DNA from 3 places in the Psychrobacillus sp. genome. Region 2 is predicted to be linked to each of the others. Evidence: riboswitches for the same ligand, from Rfam matches in the RefSeq annotation. Region 2 holds a riboswitch; each other region holds the start of a gene.
The links. Region 2 has a riboswitch for lysine ahead of AC06OU_RS04985 (aspartate kinase). Riboswitches for the same ligand answer to the same signal wherever they lie in the genome.
Positions count from the first base shown of each region.

Region 1: linked by a shared signal. The riboswitch ahead of AC06OU_RS09420 (Na+/H+ antiporter NhaC family protein) and the one ahead of AC06OU_RS04985 (aspartate kinase) in region 2 are both predicted to bind lysine.
Region 3: linked by a shared signal. The riboswitch ahead of AC06OU_RS16850 (transporter substrate-binding domain-containing protein) and the one ahead of AC06OU_RS04985 (aspartate kinase) in region 2 are both predicted to bind lysine.

Region 1 is NZ_JBAEAP010000318.1:561-10,813, forward strand. It holds gene AC06OU_RS09380 (cysteine desulfurase) at 1-947, shown strand, start outside; gene sufU (Fe-S cluster assembly sulfur transfer protein SufU) at 937-1,371, shown strand; gene sufB (Fe-S cluster assembly protein SufB) at 1,393-2,790, shown strand; gene AC06OU_RS09395 (manganese catalase family protein) at 2,932-3,789, opposite strand; gene AC06OU_RS09400 (DUF72 domain-containing protein) at 4,178-5,029, shown strand; gene AC06OU_RS09405 (sulfite exporter TauE/SafE family protein) at 5,030-5,848, shown strand; gene AC06OU_RS09410 (bifunctional metallophosphatase/5'-nucleotidase) at 5,881-7,260, shown strand; gene yunB (sporulation protein YunB) at 7,303-8,073, shown strand; lysine riboswitch at 8,124-8,308, shown strand; gene AC06OU_RS09420 (Na+/H+ antiporter NhaC family protein) at 8,397-9,968, shown strand; gene lipA (lipoyl synthase) at 10,038-10,253, shown strand, end outside.
Region 2 is NZ_JBAEAP010000168.1:174-4,825, forward strand. It holds partial or broken gene AC06OU_RS04975 (succinate dehydrogenase cytochrome b558 subunit) at 1-368, opposite strand, end outside; gene AC06OU_RS04980 (YslB family protein) at 653-1,066, shown strand; gene AC06OU_RS04985 (aspartate kinase) at 1,522-2,739, opposite strand; lysine riboswitch at 2,842-3,017, opposite strand; partial or broken gene uvrC (excinuclease ABC subunit UvrC) at 3,061-4,652, opposite strand, start outside.
Region 3 is NZ_JBAEAP010000593.1:36,243-46,495, forward strand. It holds gene AC06OU_RS16820 (heme oxygenase) at 228-563, shown strand; gene AC06OU_RS16825 (GNAT family N-acetyltransferase) at 614-1,321, opposite strand; gene AC06OU_RS16830 (sensor domain-containing diguanylate cyclase) at 1,335-2,309, opposite strand; gene AC06OU_RS16835 (alpha/beta fold hydrolase) at 2,328-3,128, opposite strand; gene AC06OU_RS16840 (amino acid ABC transporter ATP-binding protein) at 3,297-4,031, opposite strand; gene AC06OU_RS16845 (amino acid ABC transporter permease) at 4,049-4,810, opposite strand; gene AC06OU_RS16850 (transporter substrate-binding domain-containing protein) at 4,916-5,752, opposite strand; lysine riboswitch at 5,880-6,062, opposite strand; gene AC06OU_RS16855 (M23 family metallopeptidase) at 6,198-7,175, opposite strand; gene safA (SafA/ExsA family spore coat assembly protein) at 7,470-8,078, opposite strand; gene pgeF (peptidoglycan editing factor PgeF) at 8,381-9,142, shown strand; gene splB (spore photoproduct lyase) at 9,257-10,253, opposite strand, start outside.

The DNA of each region.
Region 1 (10,253 bases), on a different contig from region 2:
CCATCAATACAGTGGCAAAAAGCTATGGGCTTGCGAACGTAAAAGAAGGCGACGAAATTGTAATCACGTATATGGAGCATCACTCGAACATTATTCCTTGGCAGCAACTAGCGAAGGAAACGGGAGCAACGCTTAAATATATTGACTTAGAAGAAGATGGTACACTATCTTTGGAAAAAGTCCGTGAAACAATTACAGAAAAAACGAAAATAGTATCGGTCGTGTACGTATCTAATGTATTAGGCACGATGAATCCTATTAAAGAGATTACTCAAATCGCACATGCACATGGAGCTGTAATGGTAGTGGACGGGGCACAAGCTGCTCCTCACTTGAAGCTTGATGTACAAGCGTTAGATTGTGATTTCCTTGCTTTTTCTGGACACAAAATGTGTGGACCTACGGGTATCGGCGTTCTTTACGGGAAAGAGGCTTTACTTGATGCAATGGAGCCAATTGAATTTGGTGGAGAAATGATTGACTTTGTAGGCTTACAAGAGTCTACATGGAAGGAGCTACCTTGGAAGTTTGAAGGTGGAACGCCAATCATTGCCGGAGCAATTGGTTTAGCTGCTGCTATAGATTTTCTGGAAGAAATCGGTTTATCTGAAATCGAAAAACATGAGCATGAGCTAGCTGCCTATGCTATGGAAAAAATGTCAACAATCGAAGGCTTAACGATCTATGGACCTCAGGATCCGTTGAAACGAGCTGGAATTGTTACATTTAATTTAGATGAAGTACATCCTCACGATGTCGCAACAGTCCTAGATATGAATGGTATTGCTATTCGTGCAGGACATCACTGTGCGCAGCCACTTATGAAGTGGTTAAAAGCTACTGCAACTGCTAGAGCAAGCTTCTACATTTATAATTCTGAAGAGGATGTAGATCTTCTCGTTGCCGGCCTACGCACTGCTAAGGAGTATTTTGGAGATGTCTTCTAATTTAGATCAATTATATCGACAAGTTATTATGGATCATTACAAAAATCCTCGCAATAAAGGTAGTATTGAGGATGGCGCATTGACAATAGACATGAATAACCCAACCTGCGGAGATCGTATCCACTTGACTATTCAAGTAGAGGATGGCGTTGTACAAAATGCAAAATTCGATGGTGAAGGATGTTCCATTTCCATGTCTTCTGCATCAATGATGACGCAAGCGATCAAAGGTAAAAATATAGATGAAGCGCTTAAGCTTTCTCAAATCTTTTCTGATATGATGCTTGGAAAGGAATATGACGATTCTATTGACCTCGGAGATATCGAGGCTTTAAACGGCGTATCTAAATTTCCAGCACGTATCAAATGTGCAACTCTTGCATGGAAAGCAATGGAAAAAGGCGTTTCAGAAGAAAAGAAATAAAATCAGAACGGAGGAAATACGATGGCAAAAAAAATGCCTGAAATTGGTGATTACAAATATGGCTTCCACGATAAAGACGTATCCATTTTCCGTTCAAAACGTGGTTTAACGAAAGATATCGTTGAAGAAATTTCCCGTATGAAAAATGAACCACAATGGATGTTAGACTATCGCTTAAAAGCATTAGAAATTTTTTACTCTAAGCCAATGCCACAATGGGGCGGAGATCTAGAGCCACTAAATTTTGATGAAATCACATATTATGTAAAACCATCTGAACAAACTGAAAAATCTTGGGATGAAGTACCAGAAGAAATCAAAGCAACTTTTGATAAATTAGGTATTCCTGAAGCAGAACAAAAATACCTTGCGGGTGTTTCTGCACAGTATGAATCTGAGGTTGTTTACCATAACATGAAGCAAGAGCTTGAAGACTTGGGAATCGTATTTAAAGATACTGACTCTGCACTTCGTGAAAACGAAGATCTTTTCAGAAAACACTTTGGTACAGTAATCCCTTCTTCTGACAACAAATTTTCTGCCCTTAACTCAGCAGTATGGTCAGGTGGATCATTTATCTATGTACCACCAGGCATAAAAGTGGATACTCCACTTCAAGCATACTTCCGTATTAACTCAGAAAATATGGGTCAATTCGAACGTACACTAATCATTGTTGATGAAGGTGCTTCTGTACATTACGTTGAAGGATGTACGGCTCCTGTTTACACAACTAACTCACTTCACAGTGCAGTAGTTGAAATTATCATCAAAAAAGATGCTTATTGCCGTTACACTACTATCCAAAACTGGGCAAACAACGTATATAACTTAGTTACAAAACGTGCTGTTTGTGATGCTAACGCAACTATGGAATGGATTGATGGTAACATTGGTTCTAAGCTTACAATGAAATATCCAGCAGTTATCCTTAAAGGTGAAGGCGCACGTGGAATGACACTTTCTATCGCTATCGCTGGTAAAGGACAACACCAAGATGCTGGTGCTAAAATGATGCATTTAGCTCCAAATACTTCTTCTACTATTGTTTCGAAATCTATTTCTAAACAAGGTGGTAAAGTAACATACCGTGGAATCGTTCACTTTGGACGTAAAGCAACAGGAGCACGTGCTAACATTGAATGTGATACTTTAATCATGGATAATCAGTCTACTTCTGATACAATTCCATACAACGAAATCTTGAACGATAATATTTCTCTAGAGCATGAAGCGAAAGTTTCAAAAGTGTCAGAGGAACAATTATTCTACTTGATGAGTCGTGGACTTAGTGAAGAAGAAGCAACTGAAATGATCGTAATGGGCTTCATCGAGCCATTCACAAAAGAACTTCCAATGGAATATGCAGTAGAAATGAACCGTCTGATCAAGTTTGAAATGGAAGGTTCTATCGGTTAATAAATTCAATTATCAAGTCGTTCCAATTGTGTGCGACTTGATTATCTTAGAGAAGGCGAACTTTATAGTTCGTCTTCTTTTTTTTATAGAAATAATACGTAAAAATTCCCTAATCACATTAGTGACTAGGGAAAAGTTAATTTAGTTATTCATATCTTGAATGCCAGGACTATGTTCATTTGGCATATCAGGCATTAAAGGTACTGGAAATCCTTTTGGAGGATCAACTACGGAAAGTGTGCCATCGTTCCGGCTCGGGGACTGACCTTGGAATATTTCGCCTATGCGAGTAGGGTCTAGCCTAAAGTTGAATTGTGCATTATGGTATCCCATCTCTACATATTTTCTGCATTCTGGGTATTTATTTATATCGTAGTTCGGTACAGGGAATAGCTTGCCCCAATCCACGCCTAACGTTTCTAAAGCTTTAGCAAATGCGTTTTGATGAGCATTATCTCTCACAATAAGGAATGCTAGTGTCTCTCTGAACGTTTTGTTAGAGCTCATTTCATAAATACGTGTTTTTTGTAGCACACCTGTCGACTCTAGGACAAGGTTATTTAGCAAATCGGCAATCAGGTTCCCATGTGAGTATACCCAAGATCCGTTCCAAGGGTTCCCAGCTGCATCAAAAGGAATAGATGCCTGTGCACCAATGATGAAATGATGTGGATTCGCATGTCTCGTAGCATCATTTAACGGTGCGTTGTCTACTCCAGCGTTACCTGGAACAGCGGATTCACCGGAATTATTTAGAAGTTGATTGATCGTGTTTTGTACTAGCTCTACATGTGCGATTTCCTCTAGGAAAATTCCGCGGAGTAAATCTCTAAATTGAGTGTCTTTCCCTCGGAAATTTGAGCTTTGAAAAAAGAATTGCATCATAGTTCTCATCTCACCATAATGGCCACCTAGTATTTCTTGTAGTACTCTCGCTGCTTCCGGATCTGGACGGTCAGGCATAATGGGGTTTATTAGTTCCTCTTTATAGTAATACATGCTAGCTCCTCTTTTCTGGATTCATATTAGATTATACTTTCGTGCATGTTTTATTTTGTACTAATAAAAGAGGTTTATTCATTAAAAAAAGATTTTCATTGAAAGATATCTGGGTTTATATAAACTAAGTAGTAAGACAATATAATTGTTTTGTGGGAGGAAATAAAAAAAGCCTTTAGCTAAGGAACTTTAACATCTAGCGCAACACTTTACAGATTATCTGCAACACTTTATTTTCCCGCAACAGTTCGAATAATATGCGCAACACCTTGCAGATTTCCCGCAACACTTAGTTTTGCGGAGCAATAACACTTTCCATCAACTCATTTTTTTGTCTGTTTGATGAGGGAAATGATATGATAATTAGTAATAATGAAGAGGTGGTTTGATGATTAAAATTGGGTTAACTGGTTGGGGGGATCATCCAGATCTTTATGTTTCTTCGTCTAGGGAGAAGCTGCAGGATTATAGTGCGCATTTTCCGATTGTCGAGTTGGATGCGTCGTTTTATGCGATTCAACCGCAGCGAAATATAGAAAAGTGGATTCGTGAGACTCCTGATAATTTTCAGTTTATCGTGAAAGCCTATCAAGGGATGACAGGGCATTTGAGAGGGGAGAATCCGTTTAAGTCCCCAGAGGAAATGTTTGAAAGTCATCGTCAGATGCTTGGGCCGCTTAAGGATGCGGGGAAGCTTGCGATGGTGCTTGTTCAGTTTCCACCTTGGTTTGAGTGTGAGAAGGATAATGTGCAATATATGAGAAGAATTCGAGAGGAGCTAAAGGATTTTGAGGTGGTCATTGAGTTTCGCCATCAATCCTGGTATCTTCCGGAGTATAAAGATTCGACTCTTCAATTTTTAAAGGATAATAATTTTCATCATAGTGTCTGCGATGAGCCACAGAATGGAGAAGGCAGCATACCTGTAGTGCCGGTTGCTACTTCTGATAAAGTGTTGGTCCGTCTACATGGGAGAAACTTTTATGGGTGGAAGAATCCAGGAAATAACGAAAAGTGGAGAGAAGTCCGCTATTTATATGATTATAATGAGCAGGAGCTTGCTTATATTCAGTCAGTTTGTGAGGTTTTAGCTAAGCAGGCTTCCGAAGTGCTTGTTGTATTCAATAATAACTCTGGTGGTCATGCTGCTAAAAATGCTAAAGCCTTTCAGCAAATGCTTAACATAGAGTTTGATGGACTTGCGCCTAAGCAATTAAATCTTTTTGAAGGAGATTTTTAAATGGAGTGGTTTTTATTAGTGCTTAGCGGTCTTTTTTCAGGGACGATCGGTGCCTTAGTAGGGTTAGGCGGTGGGGTAATTTTAGTGCCTGCTGTACTTTTCCTTGGTACCACGCTCGACTTAATCCCGAATATTACGCCGCAAAGTGTCGTAGGTTTATCTGTTGTTATGATGATTTTTATTGGTCTGTCTTCTACACTTTCATATATGAAGTCTAAGACGGTGGATTTTAAAAGTGGATTTATATTTTTTATAGGAAGTATTCCGGGAACCATTTTAGGTGCTTGGGTAAACAAAGGATTAGATCTCCCTTCGTTTAACCTATACTTTGGTATATTGCTTGTCATTTTATCCGTTCTTTTACTAGTTCGTAAATATTTGAAGCCGGTGCAATGGTTTGTCAAGCATGGCAAGAAGCGTACCTTTGAGGATGGGGAAAATACATATGTATATGGATATCCAGTCTGGTTTGCACTAGCTTTAACCTTTTTTATAGGTTTTGCCTCTGGATTATTTGGAATCGGTGGAGGTTCGATGATTGTGCCTGCCATGATTCTATTGTTTCTGTTTCCTCCTCATGTGGCCGTGGGAACTTCTATGTTTATGGTATTTTTATCGTCCATTGTCAATTCTGCAACGCATATATCTTTAGGAAACGTACCATGGCTATATACGATACCTGTCATTCCTGCTGCATATATTGGAGCAAAGATTGGTGCTAAGCTGAATAAAAAGCTAAATTCAGAAACGCTTGTTACAGCACTTCGAATAGTACTGCTATTGCTAGGAATAAGATCTATTATAGATGGGCTGTTTTAATAAAGGCGAGCGATAGCCCGCATAAAAAAGAGGTGAGAAAGCTGAGAGAGACCATTCATATTTATCATACAAATGATTTGCATAGTCATTTAGAAAATTGGCCGTCTATTCATCACTTTCTCTCTGAAAGACGTAAAGAGCACGCAAGCGAAGCCTCTCTTACTTTAGATATCGGCGATCACGTGGATCGTTCGAATATATACACGGAGGGAACGCTTGGGAAGGGAAACGTGAAGCTCTTAAATGATGCCGGATATGATTACGCCACGATTGGAAACAATGAAGGGATCACATTGAGTCACGAAGAATTGGATTCGTTATATGAACAGGCCGATTTCGAGGTTATAGTTTCTAATTTTACGGATTTAGAAGGGAATATCCCTAGGTGGGTGAAGCCTTATAAAATTCATCAGACGCCCTCTGGAATTCGAATTGGGATTATAGCTGCTACTGCGGATTATAGTGTTTATTATGAAAAGCTTGGGTGGAGATTGCAGGATCCTCTTTCTAGACTGCAGGCCGTTGCTGAGCAGATTTCTCCTCATGTCGATATCCTTATTTGTATGTCTCATTTAGGAAAGTCCAAGGATGAAGAACTATGTGAGTTGATACCCTCTCTGGACCTAATTTTAGGCGCTCACACGCATCATTTGTTCGAGGACGGGAAAATGATTGGGAATACATTGCAGGCCGCTACAGGGAAATTTGGGATGTATGTGGGCTATGTGAATTTAGAGTACGATCATTCCTTGCAACGTGTTGTTTCTAAAAAAGCAGTTGTATTTCCTACAGCTGAGCTGCCTGTCCCTAAAAATGCAGGGCACACAAGGAAAGAGTGGGAGAAAATTGGAAAAGAACAGCTATCTTATGCTGTTTTTCATAGTAATTCAACCTTAGAGAAAGAATGGTTCAACCATTCAAGTTTAGCGAACTTCTTCGGCAAGGCATTGCTTTCCTATACAAATGCGGATTGTGCCATGTTCCCAGCAGGGATTTTCCTGACGGATTTGCCTAAAGGGCCAGTAACTGCATGGAATTTACATCAATGTCTGCCACATCCCATCAATCCATGTATTGTTACACTAAGCGGAGCAGAGCTACTTGAAGTGATTGAGCTTGCCAAAAATGAAAAATGGCCTACCTTAGAAGTAAAAGGTCTCGGGTTCCGAGGAAAATATTTGGGCGCCATTTTGTATGAACGGATTGAAGAAGATGTAGATGGGAAACCACTCATTAAAGGGGAGCCGTTAATGTTAAACGATACGTATAGGCTGGCGACGCTAGACATGTTCACATTTGGATTTTTCTTTCCTTCTTTTAAGACCGCGAAAAAGCAATATATTATGCCGGAAACTATACGAGATGTTGTAAAATGGTATGGAATACAGGAAGAGAATAAATGTAGGGCATAATAGACCTCCTCGTTACATAAAAGTAATGAGGAGGTTTTTTCGTTGTTTTATCGCAAAAAGAAGAAGCGTTTCATATTTTTTAGCACTCAACGCAAATTAGCCATCTTTTTAACATGCTTTTTATTGTCAGTGGCTTACGTATTTTATTACATAAATGCGCAACTGACCCCAACCTATCTACAATATGCTGAAGTGCAAACTAATAAGATTGCCTCTATGGTAATAAGTAAGGCGATCAACTCGCGTACAGCAAATGTTCTAGATGTAAACGATATTATTGAAGAGGTCCCTTCAGATAGTAAAAATATGGTCACAACTAAATTCAATACAGAAATTATTAACCGAGTGCTATCTGATACAAATAGTTTGGTTCAATCTCATCTAGAGCAAGCGGAGCAGGGAAATCTTTCTAGTCTTCCTTACTTGGATGATATTGAGTATGATAAGCAAACAATGGAGGATCAAGGCGGGGTTGTATTCTTTGTTCCGATGGGGCAAGCAACGAATATTCCCTTAATCGGAAACCTTGGTCCGAAAATACCTATTCGATTCCATGTGATCGGAAACGTTCAGTCAAATGTGGTGCCCACTATTACCGAGTTCGGTATTAATAATGCGTATGTAGAAATTAGTATCCACATTAAGGTGAATGTACAAATCATCGTCCCGCTTGCTAGTAAAATGAGTGTTGTGGAACAGAATATACCGGTAGCTATGGGTCTAGTACAAGGGCAGGTTCCACACATTTATACAGGTGGGGATGGGTCGGCTGCTCCATCGGTGGAGGTACCTATACCGTTACCGGAAGATTAAAAAAACTTCATTTTTCTTAAATTACTGTTAGAATAGATAAAAATGAATAATAAATAGGTAGAGGCCGCATTGCTTAATAGTATGTTACGGGAGGGTGACTCCGTTGATCGTAATAGAAAGGAAGTTTTGCCGAAACTGAGTATGTCTAGTCAATGGATGCTTAGTTGGGGTTATTTTGAACAAGAATAACACTGTCATTTATATGGGGACATGTAAATGGGGAGCTACACAAGTGAAATAAAGTGTTATAACTAAAATTTCATGTATAAGCCAACCTATAAAATACTATAGGTTGGCTTTTTTATATTTAAGGAGGAACAGTTTTGGAGAATACAATTTTTTCGTTAGTGCCACCGCTACTGGCTATCATCATGGTTTTAGTGACTAAAAGAGTTTTGTTATCCTTAGGAGCAGGTATTCTTTCTGCAGCCTTACTAGTAGAGGAATTTAGCCCTGTTGGATCTTTGTTAATGTTATGGGATTCCTTTAAAGTCTCTTTTTGGGATGGGGGATTAAATGTATATAATATTTATATTTTATTGTTCATTCTCTTGTTAGGTGTAGTAACCGCTTTTGTCAGCCTGTCAGGAGGAAGCACGGCTTTCGCTAATTGGGCGATCAAACGTATTAAAACAAAAAGAGGCTCTAAACTATTAACAGCCTTTTTAGGAATCATTATTTTTGTGGACGATTATTTTAATGCATTAGCAGTAGGACAAATTGCAAGACCAATTACGGACTCGCATAAGGTTTCACGTGCAAAGCTAGCCTATTTCATCGATTCTACGTCTGCACCGATATGTGTAATCTCACCAGTTTCTAGCTGGGGAGCATTTTTGATCAGCCAGCTAGGTGTTATTTTCACAACACATGCTGTAACAGAATACACTCCGCTAGAAGCTTTTATCACAATGGCACCAATGAATTTCTATGTTATAGCTACTTTAGCGATGGTGTTCTTTGCCGCATGGACAGATTTTGATTTGTTTGAAATGAAGAAGCATGAAAAACGTGCGAAGGAAACAGGAGTATTATTTGATCCAAATAAAACAAATCCGGGAGATATGGATGGAGATTTTCCTGACAATCAGTATGGGAAGGTTATCGATTTATTGCTTCCAATCATCTCTTTAGTAGTGGTGACGTTAGGGTTGATGTTCTGGACAGGCTATCAGTTGTCCGGTGGAATTTTAGATATATTTGTCATCTTTGAAAACACAGATGTTCCTTTATCGTTATTTATAGGTGGATTGATAGCAAGTATTTTATCCTTCCTGTTGTACGCGCGCCAATTCAAGGTTAACCCAGATGCTAATATGAGCTACGTATGGAAGGCTTTACGTACAGGTGTTCAATCTATGCTTCCTGCCATTATGATTCTTGTATTCGCATGGGCATTGTCTTATCTAATTACAGCATTAGAAACAGGTGCATTTCTTGCAACGATTGTTACAGAAAACAATGTTCCCGTAGGTATTATTCCAGTTCTAATGTTTGTGCTGACGGCCTTCATGGCTTTCGCTACAGGTTCTTCGTGGGGGTCGTTTGGAATCTTGCTTCCAATTGGTGCAAGTATTATCATGGCAATCGATCCGCAGCTATTGCTACCAGTATTAGCAGCAGTATTGGCAGGAGCAGTTTTTGGAGATCACTGTTCACCAATTTCGGACACTACTATTATGTCAGCTACAGGAGCTGGAGTTAATGTTATTGATCATGTGATGACACAGCTGCCGTACGCAATTATTAGTGCAATAATAGCTGCAATCGGATACTTAGTATTAGGATTGACAGGCTCTGTCATGATAGGATTAATAACAGTAGTAGGAATCCTCATTCTATTATTTGGGTTTTGGACCCTTAGTAATAAAAGTGGGAACAAGCATTCTATTTAGCTTTTTTAGAAGGTTGTTTGAATTCAAATAATATGGTACATTGACAACAGTGAAGTCAGATTATTTGAAATGGGGGATGGAATCGTGACATCATGTAAGCCACCAAAAGAACAGCATGAGCGCAAGCCTGAATGGCTCAAAATAAAGCTAAATACGAATGAAGATTATAAAGGCTTAAAAAAACTAATGCGCGAAAACAATTTAAATACTGTGTGTGAAGAGGCAAGATGCCCTAATATTCATGAGTGCTGGGGATCTCGTCGTACAGCTACATTTATGATTCTT
Region 2 (4,652 bases):
ATTGCAGCTTGGAAACGTGTTTCAAATACATGCCATGCGATAAACACAACAAGGAATATTCCAGTAAAACGTTGTAAAATAAACAACCAGTTTCTTAGAGTACCGTATCTGTTAGGATTGTACTTAACAGTAAATGCAATATAGATACCATAGAATGCATGGAACAACAAAGGAATATAAATTACAAACACTTCCAGCATTAGTCTAAAAGGTAGACTCTCCATGAAATGTGATGCCGTGTTAAAGGCTTCTTCACCTCTTGTAGCAAAATGGTTTACTACTAAATGTTGCGCCAGAAATAATCCAACTGGAATAATACCAAGTAAAGAATGTAATCGACGCATGAAAAATTCGCGATCTTTCGACAAAACAGTAACCCCCCTCAAATTTCCAATTAGCGATGATTAAACTATAGTAATAGAATAATTAATCATCACATGTTCACACCTTCTTGTTACGAATTTATGACATATCCATTGTACTCTCAACATTTTAGAGCGTCAAGGTATGTTTCCTGAATTTGTTCATCTTTCTGACACTCACCTATATAATGATTAGTTTATTTTTTCACAAAGTATTCTCTCCCAGTGAAAATATTTTATGCTAGAATAGATTATAGTTTTTATTTATCTTTGGAAAGAAGGGTTGCTGTTTGAATGAAAGAGAACATTCACATGTAACTTCCTTTGGATATGAAATAATAAGAGATCACGTGCTCACTTCTATTCTCGGAAAACATGAAAAAGAAATATTGTACTGGGCAGGTAAGGACCTTGCTCGAAAGTTTCCACTCTATTCAATGGAAGAAGCCATCTCTTTCTTCCAAGAGGCTGGCTGGGGAAGGCTTGAGTTAGATAAAACATCAAAAGATTCGGCCTATTACACGCTAGAAACATACAATCTTCCTCAAAGTGGAATTAATAGATGTCACCGATTAGAGGCTGGCTTTCTCGCAGAGCAGAAGCAAAAAATAGATGGCTATGAAACCGAATGCTATGATGAGTTTGTTAAAAAAACTGGGTTGGTCACTTTCCATATTAAATGGGACTTAAAAAGTAAACGCTAAAGATACATAAAGAGGAGGATGGAGCAATTTCCATCTTCCTCTCTTTTTTTAATTAAGCTTTGTTAAAGTTATTGGTTGATTTTGACTAACAATTCTTTTTAATAGTGACTGTAAACATAAACAAAGGAACTTTCAAATGGCTATTTAGAACATAAATAGATTTTGAAATTGGGGTTGGTGACAGTTTTAAGCTTTGTTTATGCGAGTAAATTTTTTTAATGCTTTATCGATGCTAAAGCTGTTCCATTTATTGATTGGAGCTCCAGACGGCGACTCCTACGGGATGAGTGAGACAGATAAGACATCACAACCACGCGCGTAAGCGATGGGTGATGGCTTATCGCTCACCCCGAGGAAAGCGACCGGCTAGGGCGGAAATTAATTCTACTCTCTGATTTAAGATTTCTTTGTATCATAAATCAACCCTACCCTTTAACATAGCCTTTAATAATTACTTAATTTATAGCCAAATCAAATTCATCATGGAGTGCATTCGCTGCTTGAATCATATTGCCTTGAGGCACTACAACTGAAACCTTTATTTCTGAGGTACTAACCATTTTAACTGGTATATTTTCCTTGCTTAATCGGTCGAACATTTGTGCAGCGACACCAGGATTAGATACCATTCCTGAACCTACAATAGATACCTTAGCTAAACCCACCTCAAAATCTGCAAAGGTAAAACCTAGATTCTGTTTCGTTTTCTCTAAAACGTGAATTGCTTCCGAAAGAGATTCTTTTTTTATAGAAAAGGACACGGTTGGCTTCATTCCTTCGACTATCGACTGGACAATAATATCTACATCAATATGGTTATTGGCAAGGGTAGTGAATATGGAAGCGAGTGAACCATTAAAAGGCACTGTATATTCAATCGTTAAACGTACTATATCTGATTCAAAAGCTACCCCTCGTACTACTAAATTATTCTCCACATCTACTTCCTCCTTTAAAATGGTTCCTTCCGTTTCTTCATAGCTTGAACGTACTCGTAATGGAATCTTATAGTTTTTTGCGAATTCCACTGCTCTAGGATGCAGTACTCCAGCTCCTAGATGAGCTAACTCCAACATCTCATCATATTCTAGCTGTTCTAGTTTTCTTGCATGAGATACGTAGCGTGGATCTGACGTATAAACGCCATCTACATCCGTATAAATATCACAAATGTCTGCTCCGATAGCTGCAGCTATGGCGACGGCTGTAGTGTCTGATCCTCCTCTTCCTAAAGTAGTAATCTCCCCTAATTCCGACATACCTTGAAAGCCGGCCACAATTACTACGCGATTAGCCATTAAATGCTCATTTATCTTCTGGCCATCCAATTGTTTTATTTTTGAATTTCTATGTACTTCATCTGTTACTATACCAGCTTGCCAACCCGTCAAAGATAACGTCTCTACTCCAAGTGCATTTAACTGAATGGCAAGTAAGGACATAGTTACTTGTTCTCCTGTAGCAAGCAACATATCCATTTCTCTTTTTGTTGGAATGTTAGTGATTTTACTTGCCATTTCCGCTAAGTCATCTGTTGTTTTTCCCATGGCAGAAACAACTACGACAATGTCATGTCCTTTCTCCTTTTCTAGTTGTACCCTTTTTGCAACGTTACCAATTAACTCAATTGAACCTACAGAAGTTCCGCCAAATTTCATCACAATTTTACTCATTAACCTATCTCCCCTTTATCTCCTTAGGCGGCCAATAAAAAAAGCTTCCCACATATTTGCGGAAAGCTAACTCTTCTCATACACGGCCAAAAATGATTGCCCATGTGAGATAGCCCTCCAGAATATATATTCTGACAGTCCTGCATCTCTTAAATACAGAACCAACATAGGAAAGGAAAAGCTTTTCTATGTTTCGGCGAACAACCCTTTCCTAATCGGTCGTAGGATCTTTCATCCTCACGATTAGTACTCTTGCAATTCGCACCTCTATCTTCACTGTTTGAATAGTGAATATTAAATTGTTTTAAAGATAACATAAGATTATTCAGAAGACAATAAATTTTTCTGAAAATGAGCTATTAGATTATCAGCTAATTTACTTGGGAGTCCAGATTCTATTAGTTCTTCTCGTGATGCAGCTTGCATTCGTTTAAGGGAGCCAAAATGCTTAAGAAGCATTTTCTTACGTTTTGGACCTATTCCTTCAATTCCATCTAACGATGAGGCAATTGTATGCTTCCCTCTCTGTTGTCGATGGAAAGTAATTGCAAATCGATGGACCTCATCTTGAATTCTTTGAAGAAGATAGAATGCTTCACTCGTTCTTTTCATCGGGATAATCGCTAATGGGTCACCATATAACAAGGAGGATGTTTGATGTTTGGCATCTTTCGCTAGTCCTGCAATTGGAATATCTAAGCCAAGTTCATCCTCGATAATTTCTCTTGCTGCTTCTATTTGTCCTTTACCTCCATCAATAATGATTAAATCAGGTAGAGGCAATCTCTCTTTTAATACACGAGTGTAACGTCTACGAACGACCTCACGCATAGCACCATAATCATCATGCTTTGCTGCAGTTTTCGTCTTATACTTCCGATAGTCTTTTTTATATGCTCTGCCATCAACGAATACAACCATGGCAGAAACCGCATCGGTACCGTGAATATGAGAATTATCAAAAGCCTCAATTCTGCTTGGCATGGCTATTCCCATAAGACTACCTAGTTCTTCTACTGCCCCTACAGTTCGTTCCTCTTGTCGTTCAATCAAATGGAACTTTTCTTTCAAAGCTATCGCAGCATTTTTTTGAGCTAAATCCACTAGGTTCTTTTTTGCACCCTTTTGAGGAATAATAACCTTCATTTCCAACAACTCAGAGGCTAACTCTAAATCAGTCGTATTAGGCACAAATATTTCCTTTGGTTTAATATGCTCTGGTTTAGAGTAGAACTGACCTAAAAAGGTAAGAAATTCTTCCTCCGGGTCACGGTAAATTGGAAAAAGAGAAACATCTCTTTCTATCAATTTTCCTTGACGCACAAAAAACACTTGGACACACATCCATCCCTTATCTACTGTGTATCCGAAAATATCACGATTTGTGAAATCATTCATCGTCATCTTTTGTTTTTCCATCACTTGATCGATATGTGCTATTTGATCGCGGTACTCTTTTGCACGTTCAAACTCCAACTGTTCTGCTGCTACATTCATTTTTTCAGTTAGCTCTTTCTTGACCGCTGCATGGCCACCGTTTAAAAAACTAGAGATTTCATGAATAATTTCGGTGTACGTTGCCTCTTCAATTTCTTTCACACAAGGGGCAAGGCATTGTCCGATATGGTAATACAAGCAAACTTGGCTAGGTAGCTTTTGGCACTTTCTTAATGGATATAATCTATCCAGTAATTTTTTTGTTTCATGAGCGGAATGAGAATTTGGATATGGTCCAAAATATTTACCCTTATCCTTTTTTACTTGTCTTGTAATGATGAGCTTAGGATTCTTTTCCGCAGTAATTTTTATATATGGATACGTTTTATCGTCCTTAAGCATGACATTGTATTTTGGATCATGCTTCTTAATGAGATGGAGTTCTAAAATTAGTGCCTCTAACTCGGACGATGTAA
Region 3 (10,253 bases), on a different contig from region 2:
ATATCGACTGAGCATGTAAAGACTTGTACCTATAATAATGAAGTACTTGGGCATAAAATTCAATTTGTTTATACAAAAAAATAGGAGATTTAATCATAACCTAATCTGTTTATTTTTAGTTTTTTCCTTCGATTATGTGATTCTTCTTAGTACATGAAACGTTTAAATTTGAGGCTAAAATGTTATACTTACATTGATTCAAATAAGTTAAAAGAGGAGAATGGCTAATGATTATCGTTACGAATCGTATTAAAACAAAACCAGGATTTGCAGAAAGAATGGCTCCAAACTTTACAAAACCAAGTCCACTACAAGAAATGGAAGGCTTCGTAAAAGTTGAGGTTACTATTACACAGGGTACCACTGAATATGATGAAATGAATGTCAATATGTATTGGGAAAACGAAGAAAGTTTCCAAGCATGGAAAAATAGCGACCTCTTCAAGGCAGCACATAAACGACCAGAACCAGGTTCTGAAGAAGCATCGAAAGAATCTCCACTATTAGGTAGTGAGTTAATCATTTCTAAAGTTGCTTCTACTGTTGGAGCAATTTCCAACTAAATAAATTATTAAAAGGAGCAAGTGATGTTAATTCGCTTGCTCCTTTGCTTTTATTTATCGATACGATAGATTCCTTTTTTATCCCTTAATAAGCATCCATTGGCTTTAAAAATCCGAATCATGTATTCATTGTTCTCATCTGTACTACCTACGTAATATGTAGCATGCATATTCTTTAAAAGCTCTAATGAATATAAGTGAAGTACCTTACCGAAACCTTTACCTCTATGCTCTGGAGTTACTCCAAAGTAAAACAACCTACCTTCCTCAGTTGTTCCGTCTTCTATATGAGGAATGCTGATACCCAAAGGTTCTTTTGCTTTATAGAAGATATGACAATGGTTACGCCAGTTAGGACCTAACTCATTTAAGAAGGCTTCCATGATTTGATCAATAGAGAACAAATTATTTTTGTTCGCCGATCCGCTTCGACATTCATCATATAGTTTGGCGAATTCCTCATCTGTCATTAAGCTATCCGAAAGAGATTGCACAAAAATAGAGCTATCTAAAATAAAGCGTTCCTCTAGTGTTCTTGTATATTCCACCACGGAAGAAACCTTATGAAAACCTTCATTTAATAATTGTTCCTCATACTCCGCATCCATCAGAAGCGACAGATAATTTACCTGATTGCTTTCCCAAGCTGCTAAAAGGGTTTTTAGTTCTGCCCAATATACTTCTTTAGATTGATTCATTTTTATTTGATCGGCAAGCCAGTATTCCTGGTCTTTTTTTATGACGTTAAAAGCAACCATTTGTGCGCCCCCCTTATAAATCGTCTATATGCGTAATTCTGTTTCTACCATTTCTCTTGGAATAATATAACGCTTGGTCAGCCTTCTCTACCACGCTTGCATGCGTGTCTTCGGATGTATATGTTGCTATCCCCATACTTATCGTCACTTCACCTATGACCCAATCTGCTGCTTCTATTTCCTGCCTTAAACGTTCTCCCTGGTTTTTAGCCTGTTGTGCATTCGTAAACGGTAGAAGAACGATAAACTCCTCTCCTCCGTATCTAAGTAATGTATCCACTGGACGTACTGTTAAGTCTGCTATTTTTGCTAGTTGCTCTAGCACTTGATCTCCCATTGTATGACCCCAAGTATCGTTCACTTGCTTAAAATGATCGATATCAATTAAGCATAAGGAAAAAGCCTGTCCTTTTTGCTCGTATTGAATGATCATCTCTTCTAGCTTGATATGAAAATAACGACGGTTTTTTAAACCAGTCAATTTATCAGTTATAGCTAATTTCTCTAGCTTGCTATTGAGTTCAAGTAGCTTTTCTTGCTTTTCCTCTATTTCCTCATGAAGCTCTTCTAATTTAGAAAGAGCCAGTTCTTTTTCTCGAAATGCTTCCTCTAATTGCTTTTTTGCTAACCTAATTTCCTGTTCATATCCTATTCTTTTTCCCATTGAAACTAATACACAGTCAATTACATCTGCACCCTCTCGAGTAGCTTTTTTCCCGTTTAACAACACAGGAATGCTCTGCCCATCCTTATGCTGTAGACTAAGAAATAACTCTTCCATATGCCCATATAATCGTATATAAGGATAAAAATAAGTATGGAATATAAACTGATTCGTTTTAGACATGATTGTTTCTATATGTTTTTGAGAAAGATCGTCAAAGGAAAACCCTATCATTTGAAGAAAGGTTTTATTCATATCAATTAGCATACCTTCTTGACTAATAGTGACATAGCCACAAGGTGCCAAATCCAAACGTTCCTCCATAAAATGTCATTCCCTTCCCTACACCTGGTATAGATACCCTTTAATGAGCTCCGCTGTTTCACACGGGTGACTTAGGTGAGGATAATGCCCCTTTACATCCATTATCTTAAATTCACTATTCTCTATATGATGGTGTAAATATTCTCCTACCTGAATAGGAACAATACTGTCTTCTGAGCATTGAATGATTAGCACCGGAATAGATGATTTCTCTAAATCTTTACGATGGTCAGAAAAGAAGGTCACCTCTGCAAATTGCTTTGTTATCTTCGGATTTGTTGAACTAAAACTTTTTTCTACTTCCTTTGCTACCGCGGGGTGTTTTTCAGTGGCAGCCACTATTGGAGCCATATAGCTTGCCCACCCTATAAAATTCATCTCCATCATATCTAGCATCTCGTGGATGTCTCTTTCATCGAATCCACCGTAATACTCATGATCATTAAGATATCTCGGAGATGGTCCAATCATAACCAACTTCTGAAAAACATCCGGCTTTTGAATCGCTGCTAACATACCAATCATGGAGCTTACCGAATGACCTACAAATATAACGTCTCTCAATTCCAATGCCTCTACTATGTCTAAGACGTCTCGGACATAGCCTTTAAGCGAGGCGTATTTCTCTGCATTATAAACACTTAAATCCGATTCACCGGAACCAACATAATCAAATAATACAATTTTATAGTCATCCAAAAATGAAGGAATAATATGCCTCCACATCGTTTGGTCACATCCAAAGCCATGCGCAAACATGATTACTTTTTCCTTATTTCCAATTACTTTTACATTATTACGTTTTAATACTTCACTCATAGGAACACCTCTAGTTTATTTCGTACCTTATATAAAAGGCTTCCTTTTCTTTTGAAAGGGAAGCCTTACATAGATTTGATAATTTATCCAATGTATATATTACCAATATACTATTTTATTGAATTTTATTCTAGATAAAAAGATGAAATGCTACTAACATCCTAGAGTCTACTTTCGCGTTCTTTTTAGGAATTCTCTCGTCCGTTCCTGTAAAGGATGATTAAAAATTTGATCCGGGGGACCTTCCTCTGCAATGACCCCCTTGTCCATGAAGACTATACGATCAGAGACTTCCTTGGCAAATTCCATTTCATGCGTAACGATCAACATAGTAAGACCAGTATGCGCAAGCTCTTTCATAACTTTTAATACCTCGCCGACCATTTCTGGATCAAGTGCCGATGTAGGCTCATCAAACAACATTACATCAGGCTCCATAGACAAAGCTCGTGCAATAGCTACTCTTTGCTTTTGTCCACCAGATAATTGCTTTGGCTTAGCATTGACGTAGCCATCCATGCCCACCACCTTTAAATATCTCATCGCAATTTTTTCGGCATCTTCCTTTGAACGCTTTAATACCTTTACCTGTCCGACTGAACAGTTGCTTAATACATTATGATTATTAAACAAATTAAACTGCTGAAATACCATGCCAAGCTTTGTCCTATAGGAATTGATATCATGCTTATTGTCTAAAATATTTTTTCCTTTATAAATAATTTGTCCTCCACTAGGCTTTTCCAATAAATTAACACATCGCAGAAGTGTTGATTTACCCGATCCTGAAGAGCCTATGATACATACAACCTCGCCTTTTTTTACAGAGAAATTTATATCTTTTAAAACTTCATGTGCTCCAAAGGATTTACTTAAATGTTGAATATCAATTACGTGTTCCATATTTGCTCCTCCTTTGTTTACTTTTTTTCATAAGGACCTTTTGGCAGTACAGCCATTTGCATAGGCTGACCAATGACTGTGTAGTTTTCGGGTCCATCTAGTTTCTTTTCAAAATGTCGTAAGATTAATGTAACAGCAAACGTCATGATGAAGTATAAAATACAAGCTACAAAGAATGACTCAAAATATCTGAAGTTGTTTCCAGCTACAGACTTCGTTTGGAAATATAATTCCGTTACCCCTATCACATTTAAAACAGAGGTATCTTTAATATTAATGATGAATTGGTTGCCGGTTGCTGGAAGTATGTTACGGATAACCTGGGGTAACACAACATATAGCATAGTTTGAATGTGATTCATCCCTATCGCTTGTGATGCCTCAAATTGTCCCTTATCAATTGAAATGACTCCCCCACGAACAATTTCAGCCATATATGCTCCCGTATTAATAGATACAATAAAAATTGCTGCTAGTAAACGATCCATATCTAACCCAAAGGCCAGTGATGATCCATAAAAGATGACCATGGCTTGGACGATCATTGGTGTCCCTCGGAAGAATTCTATATAGATGGATAGGATAAGATTAACCAGCTTTAAAAAATATCTACTTACCCTCTTTTCAGGTAGTGGGATGGTCCTAATAACGCCTGCTAATAATCCAATGATTGCTCCTACAATAGTTCCTATAATAGAAATCAACAGGGTTACTCCTGCTCCACGCAAAAACATTGGCCAGTTATTGGTAATAATGGAGATAATCCATTCTAAACTCATTGTCTTCCTCCTTACACATTCTGTTGCCTCGAACATCCACTAACCAATGAAGTAAGTACTTTAAAAAAACGAAACGGCTGCTTTTATTAGCAGCCGTTAGTATACTTATTCTGCAGCTGGTTGATTGGAAATAGCATTATCCATAATTTCTTGACGCTCTTCTTCTGAAATTCCTGCTAATATTTCATTTATTTTATCTGTTAAATCGCTACCTTTTTTCAATCCTACTGCAACAGCTGTTTCTTCTTCATCTGCAACAAATCCTTCTTCGAATTCAACCATGCTGAAGTTATCATTTGCAGAGGAAGCACTAATTCCTTCTGGACGTTCAGATACATAACCGTCGATCATGCCGGATTCCAGTGCTACACGCATTGCTGGAAAGTTATCTGATGCAGGCTGTTTTTTTACACCTTTAATTTGGTCTATCACTCCGTAGTGGGAAGTATTTAATTGGCCTGTAACTTTTGCTCCATTAAAGTCTTGAATGGAAGTGGCATCCTCAAATTTTCCGCCCTTTTTTACAACCATAACAAAGTTGGAAGTATAATAGTTTTCAGAGAAATCGATTGTTTTTTTACGCTCTGCTGTTGGTGACATTCCAGCAATAATTGCATCAATCTTACCCGAAGTTAAAGCTGGAACTAGACCGTCCCATTCGGTTTTAACGATTACCAGTTCTTTACCTAAGCCTTCTGCAATTTTTTTAGCAATTTCTACATCGTATCCACCAGCATACTCTGCGTTACCGTCCAATTTCACTCCACCGTTTTTGTCATCCATTTGAGTCCAGTTAAAGGGTGCATATCCTGCCTCTAGTCCTACTGTAAATGTATCTTGGGCAGATGCTGATCCAACGCTTCCTTCCTCTTTCGTTCCACAAGCAGCAAGCAATAAAAAAATGGATAGTAAAAATGTGAATGTAAATAGTCTCTTTTTCATCTCTAGTAATCTCCTTTTTTAAAGTTATTATATGTATGCAACCATACAAAAAGGACAACCGTACAAAAAAAGACTTGAGGTAGACTCAGGTCATAATGTATGGTTGCCCTAAATCCTCTACTTTTCCCCATGAGATAGCACACCATTATAAACCGGGACGTTTATAACGGACAGTCCTGCAATTCTTCACTGCAGACCCAGCATGTAATAATGAGTTTATTACAAGCTTCGGCGACATTTCCTTCTCCTTAGTATCTAAGCTTCTCAAGCTCCTCTAAGGACTGTTAAATATCGCGCCTCTACCTCACTTATAAAAGCGAGGTTATATTCAATTAGTTGTTCATAGTCTACAATAGAGATTTTCATCTGTCAACAAACATTCTATTGATTAATCAAAATATTACTATTTTTTAAACTTCATCATTCTAAATAGAAACGAACAGTCTTATTTAAAAAATGAACCTATAATACGGGGAATAAATAAGAAAAAATCTGCTAAAGTAAATGTATTTTCCACTTTGTCAAAGACATCCATTTTCGACTTTTCGTTCGGTTTGTAGGTCGTTACTGTATCGCCTTGAATTGGCTCAATCCCATCATAGAAGCTTATACGTATAGAGTGGCAGTTCACATAATCAGACGAATCCATCACCTGAAAATGTATATGAGGCTCAGAGGAGTTTCCAGAATTTCCACAAAGGCCAATTGTTTGTCCCTGCTTCACCGCGTCTCCTTCTTTTACTACTATAGAATATTGTTTGAAATGCGCAAGCAAGCTATATTCTCTATTTTCATGCTCCAAAATGACATAGTTTCCGGCTGGTTCTTTTTCATTCATTTCTCCGGGAATATTATCTACAATATCATTCATAACCTTTACTACCTTACCGTCTGCTGGCGCAACTACCTCTTTATCAAAAGCATAGTAACTTTCATTAAGTAATCTATTACCCTTATACGTCTGACCATTCTTCATCTTCACTAAATCATATGCATAGCGCTGAGATTCATAAACGTAATGATAGTTAAGAAATTCATTCGTCCCACCCCAGAAAACAAACCATTCTTCTTTAATAGGCATCATATATTTATTTTTGGTGTAACGTTGATCGCTTTTGGGGAAGGTTACATAAGGTTTTAATACTATGCCCTGGATGTAGTTAGCCGTATCAAAGGTTACACTAACTATTCTCTCCTTATTGTTATCTAACCATAAATACTGAGTTGAATAACCAATCTCGGTCTTTTTAATCATTTGGTAGCTTTCAACCTCCTGATTAAAGGAAATGGCTAAATCAATAAATTGGTCCAGTGATACTAGCTCTTTAAATTCTTTGACGCATTGGTTATAAATTTCTTCATGCTTTCCATATAGGAATACTTCTCCAAAATTTTCGGGCGATATAAATTTCTCGACATTCATAGATCTGTTTACCTCCAATTTATAACATTGTAAGTATTTATCATCTAATACGGAAAAAGATAACTAAGGTTTCACTTAATATCAAAAAGAAAAGAAAACGAGAGTGTAGACCGTTTCCTTTTGCAGACTTTATTTATTTCTTTTTTGTATTGTTGATATCGAAGGAAAAGTTTCACATGGAACATAAACAGAAATGAAAATAGCCTACATCTACACTTTGAAGGGCAGACATAGGCCGTAAACTAAAAGAGTGGAAATGACAACACTTACGTCGTCATTCCCACCCTAAATCAATTATTTTTGTATAAACATTTGAGTCCAATAGTTTCCGTCTTTCACATAACCTACCCCAATATGAGTATAGTTTTTGTTTAAGATATTAGCTCTATGTCCTTCACTATTCATCCAAGCGTTAACTACTGCTTTTGCAGTCGTTTGACCTTGTGCAATATTTTCTCCTGCTGATTTATAGCTAATTCCAAAATTCTTCATCATTGTAAATGGAGTTCCATAAACAGGACTTGTATGGCTAAAATATTTTTGATCGTGCATATCTTGTGATTTATATTGTGCCACTCTTCCTAGCTCCCAGTCATAGCTTAATGGAGACAGGCCAGCATTTGCTCTTTCAACATTTACAAGTTTAATTACATCTTGTTCAATGTTATAAGAATCTTTTGTAGGAACATTTATTTTTTGTCCTGGATAAATAAGATTTGGATTTTCTAACTGAGGATTTTTCTCAATTAATTCTGAAACTCCAGTTTGTGTTTTTACTGCTATTTTCCATAGAGAATCTCCTGATACAACGGTATAGGTATTAGCTGCAAATGCAGTTAGTGGTAATAATAATAAAGAAATTGCGACTGCTACTGCAGCAACTTTTAATTTGTTTTTAAACAAGGTAATCTTCCTTTCTTTTTTTACTCTATTAATATAGTAAAATAGAAAAGCCCTATAAATCACCCCTTAATAATTGGATGTAATTTTACAGTTAGATTACAAAGAAGAACGAATAGAAGAGAAAGCTTGATAGTATGGGAAAAATAACTGGTTCAAAGGTAACACTTTTGAAATATTCAAGGAGGAAAATTCCTCTATAGACAAATTCTTTTTATAATTTTTCAGTTTTTTTAAAGGTTAGGTTAAGTCTACTGTCCTATACAACAATGAGTGTTTAAGATATATTAAAAACAGGTGATTATATGAATATTAAAAATTATTTAAACAACGAACGTTTTCTCTCTGGAACAACTAGGAAAGATCCTACTGCTTGGGAAGAGAACAATATGGCCTTACACATTTGCGAAAACCCAGGACACATATTGGAAAACAGAAAAAAATTAGCAGCCCAGCTCAATTGCAGTTTAGAAGATTTTGTTTGTGCCAATCAAACCCATAGTGCAAATTTCTATAAAGTGACAACGAATGATAAAGGGCATGGAGCAACGCTTTTGGAAACCGCTATTAAAGACACAGACGCTCTTTACACATTTGAACCAAACCTATTATTATGCAGTTTTACAGCAGATTGCGTGCCAGTCATTTTTTATAATGAAACTAATGGACTTATTGGAGTCATTCACTCTGGTTGGCAAGGAACCATCAAGGAAATTACAAGTCAGCTATTTGAGCATCTGAAAACACACGAACAATGTAACCCTGCTGATTTTCACGTACAAATAGGCACTGCACTAAGCCAAGAAAAGTTTGAAGTGGATGAGGATGTCTACACAAAATTTAAGAACCTAGGGTATGCAGATGACTTTATGTATTACAGAGAAGAAACAGGCAAATATCATATTGATAACCAATTGACCGTTCAAAAGCAGTGTGAACTGGCTGGTATACCGCTTGAACAGATTTCGATAGATCGCACATGTACTTTTTTAAGTCCAGATGGCTTCTCTTACCGAGAGGATAGAAATACTGGGAGACATTTAAGTTTTATAATGAGGAAGAAGTAACTTTCTAAAATAGGTTGTAATCTCTTTAATCAATTAATAGATGTCTCATTACTAAAAATGTTACTCAAGCTTCATTTAAACAGCCTGATTCTCTTGAGAACCAGGCTGTTTTTTTTAAGTAAAGTATTCAAATTTTGCATTCGGAAAGAACTTTTCCATATAACTATATAGATGCTCTTTGATGTCTTCCTCTTCTTCTTTTTGATAAATGTATTTTCCTATACCATACTTCCCCCATTTTATTCTTCGGGATTCTTCATCCAGTTCAAGCTTAGTCATTGGGTAGTTTTTTTCGATTACCTTTTTAGCAGGCTTTGTAAAACGATGCTGGATGAATTCAAAGGTAATATCATCTCTTGCATCCTTTGGAAGCTCTGCATCTAATCGTTCAAACATATGATAATATCCTTCTTTCCAGCCTTCATGAAGATATATAGGAGCGACAATAAATCCAAGTGGATATCCTGCTCTTGCAACCTTCCCTGCAGCCTCAATCCTCTTGTCTAATGGAGAAGTACCAGGCTCAAAATTTTTAATCACATAATCTGCATTTACACTAAAGCGAAATCTGGTCTTTCCATTATGCTTCGCATCCAATAAATGATCAACAAAATGAAATTTCGTCACGAATCGCAGTCTACCGAATTCCGATTTACCAAAATGCTCAATCGCTCTTTTTAAGGTATGAGTTAAATGGTCTATTCCCACGATGTCAGAGGTACAGGATGCTTCGAATCTTGTGATTTCCGGTGCACGTTCTTCCATATACTTATCAGCTGCTCCGAGAATTTCCTCTACATTCACATATGTACGGATATAAGGTTTGGTTCCCATGGTTGTTTGTAAATAGCAATAATGGCAATGCCCCATACAACCAGTAGCAAAAGGAATTGCATATTCCGCAGAAGGCTTAGAGGAATCAAATTTTAGGGTTTTTCTAATTCCTACAACCAACGTAGACTTAGCAATACGGTATTTTTGAAAGTCATTATCGCCAGGAAGGTTACGTATTTGGTTATGAGAGGTCGTATAATGAATTTCTTTCCCCATCTTCTCAAACTTTTCTTTAAGTTCTCTACCTAGTGGATAATCAAGTGCCTTTGGCTCAAAA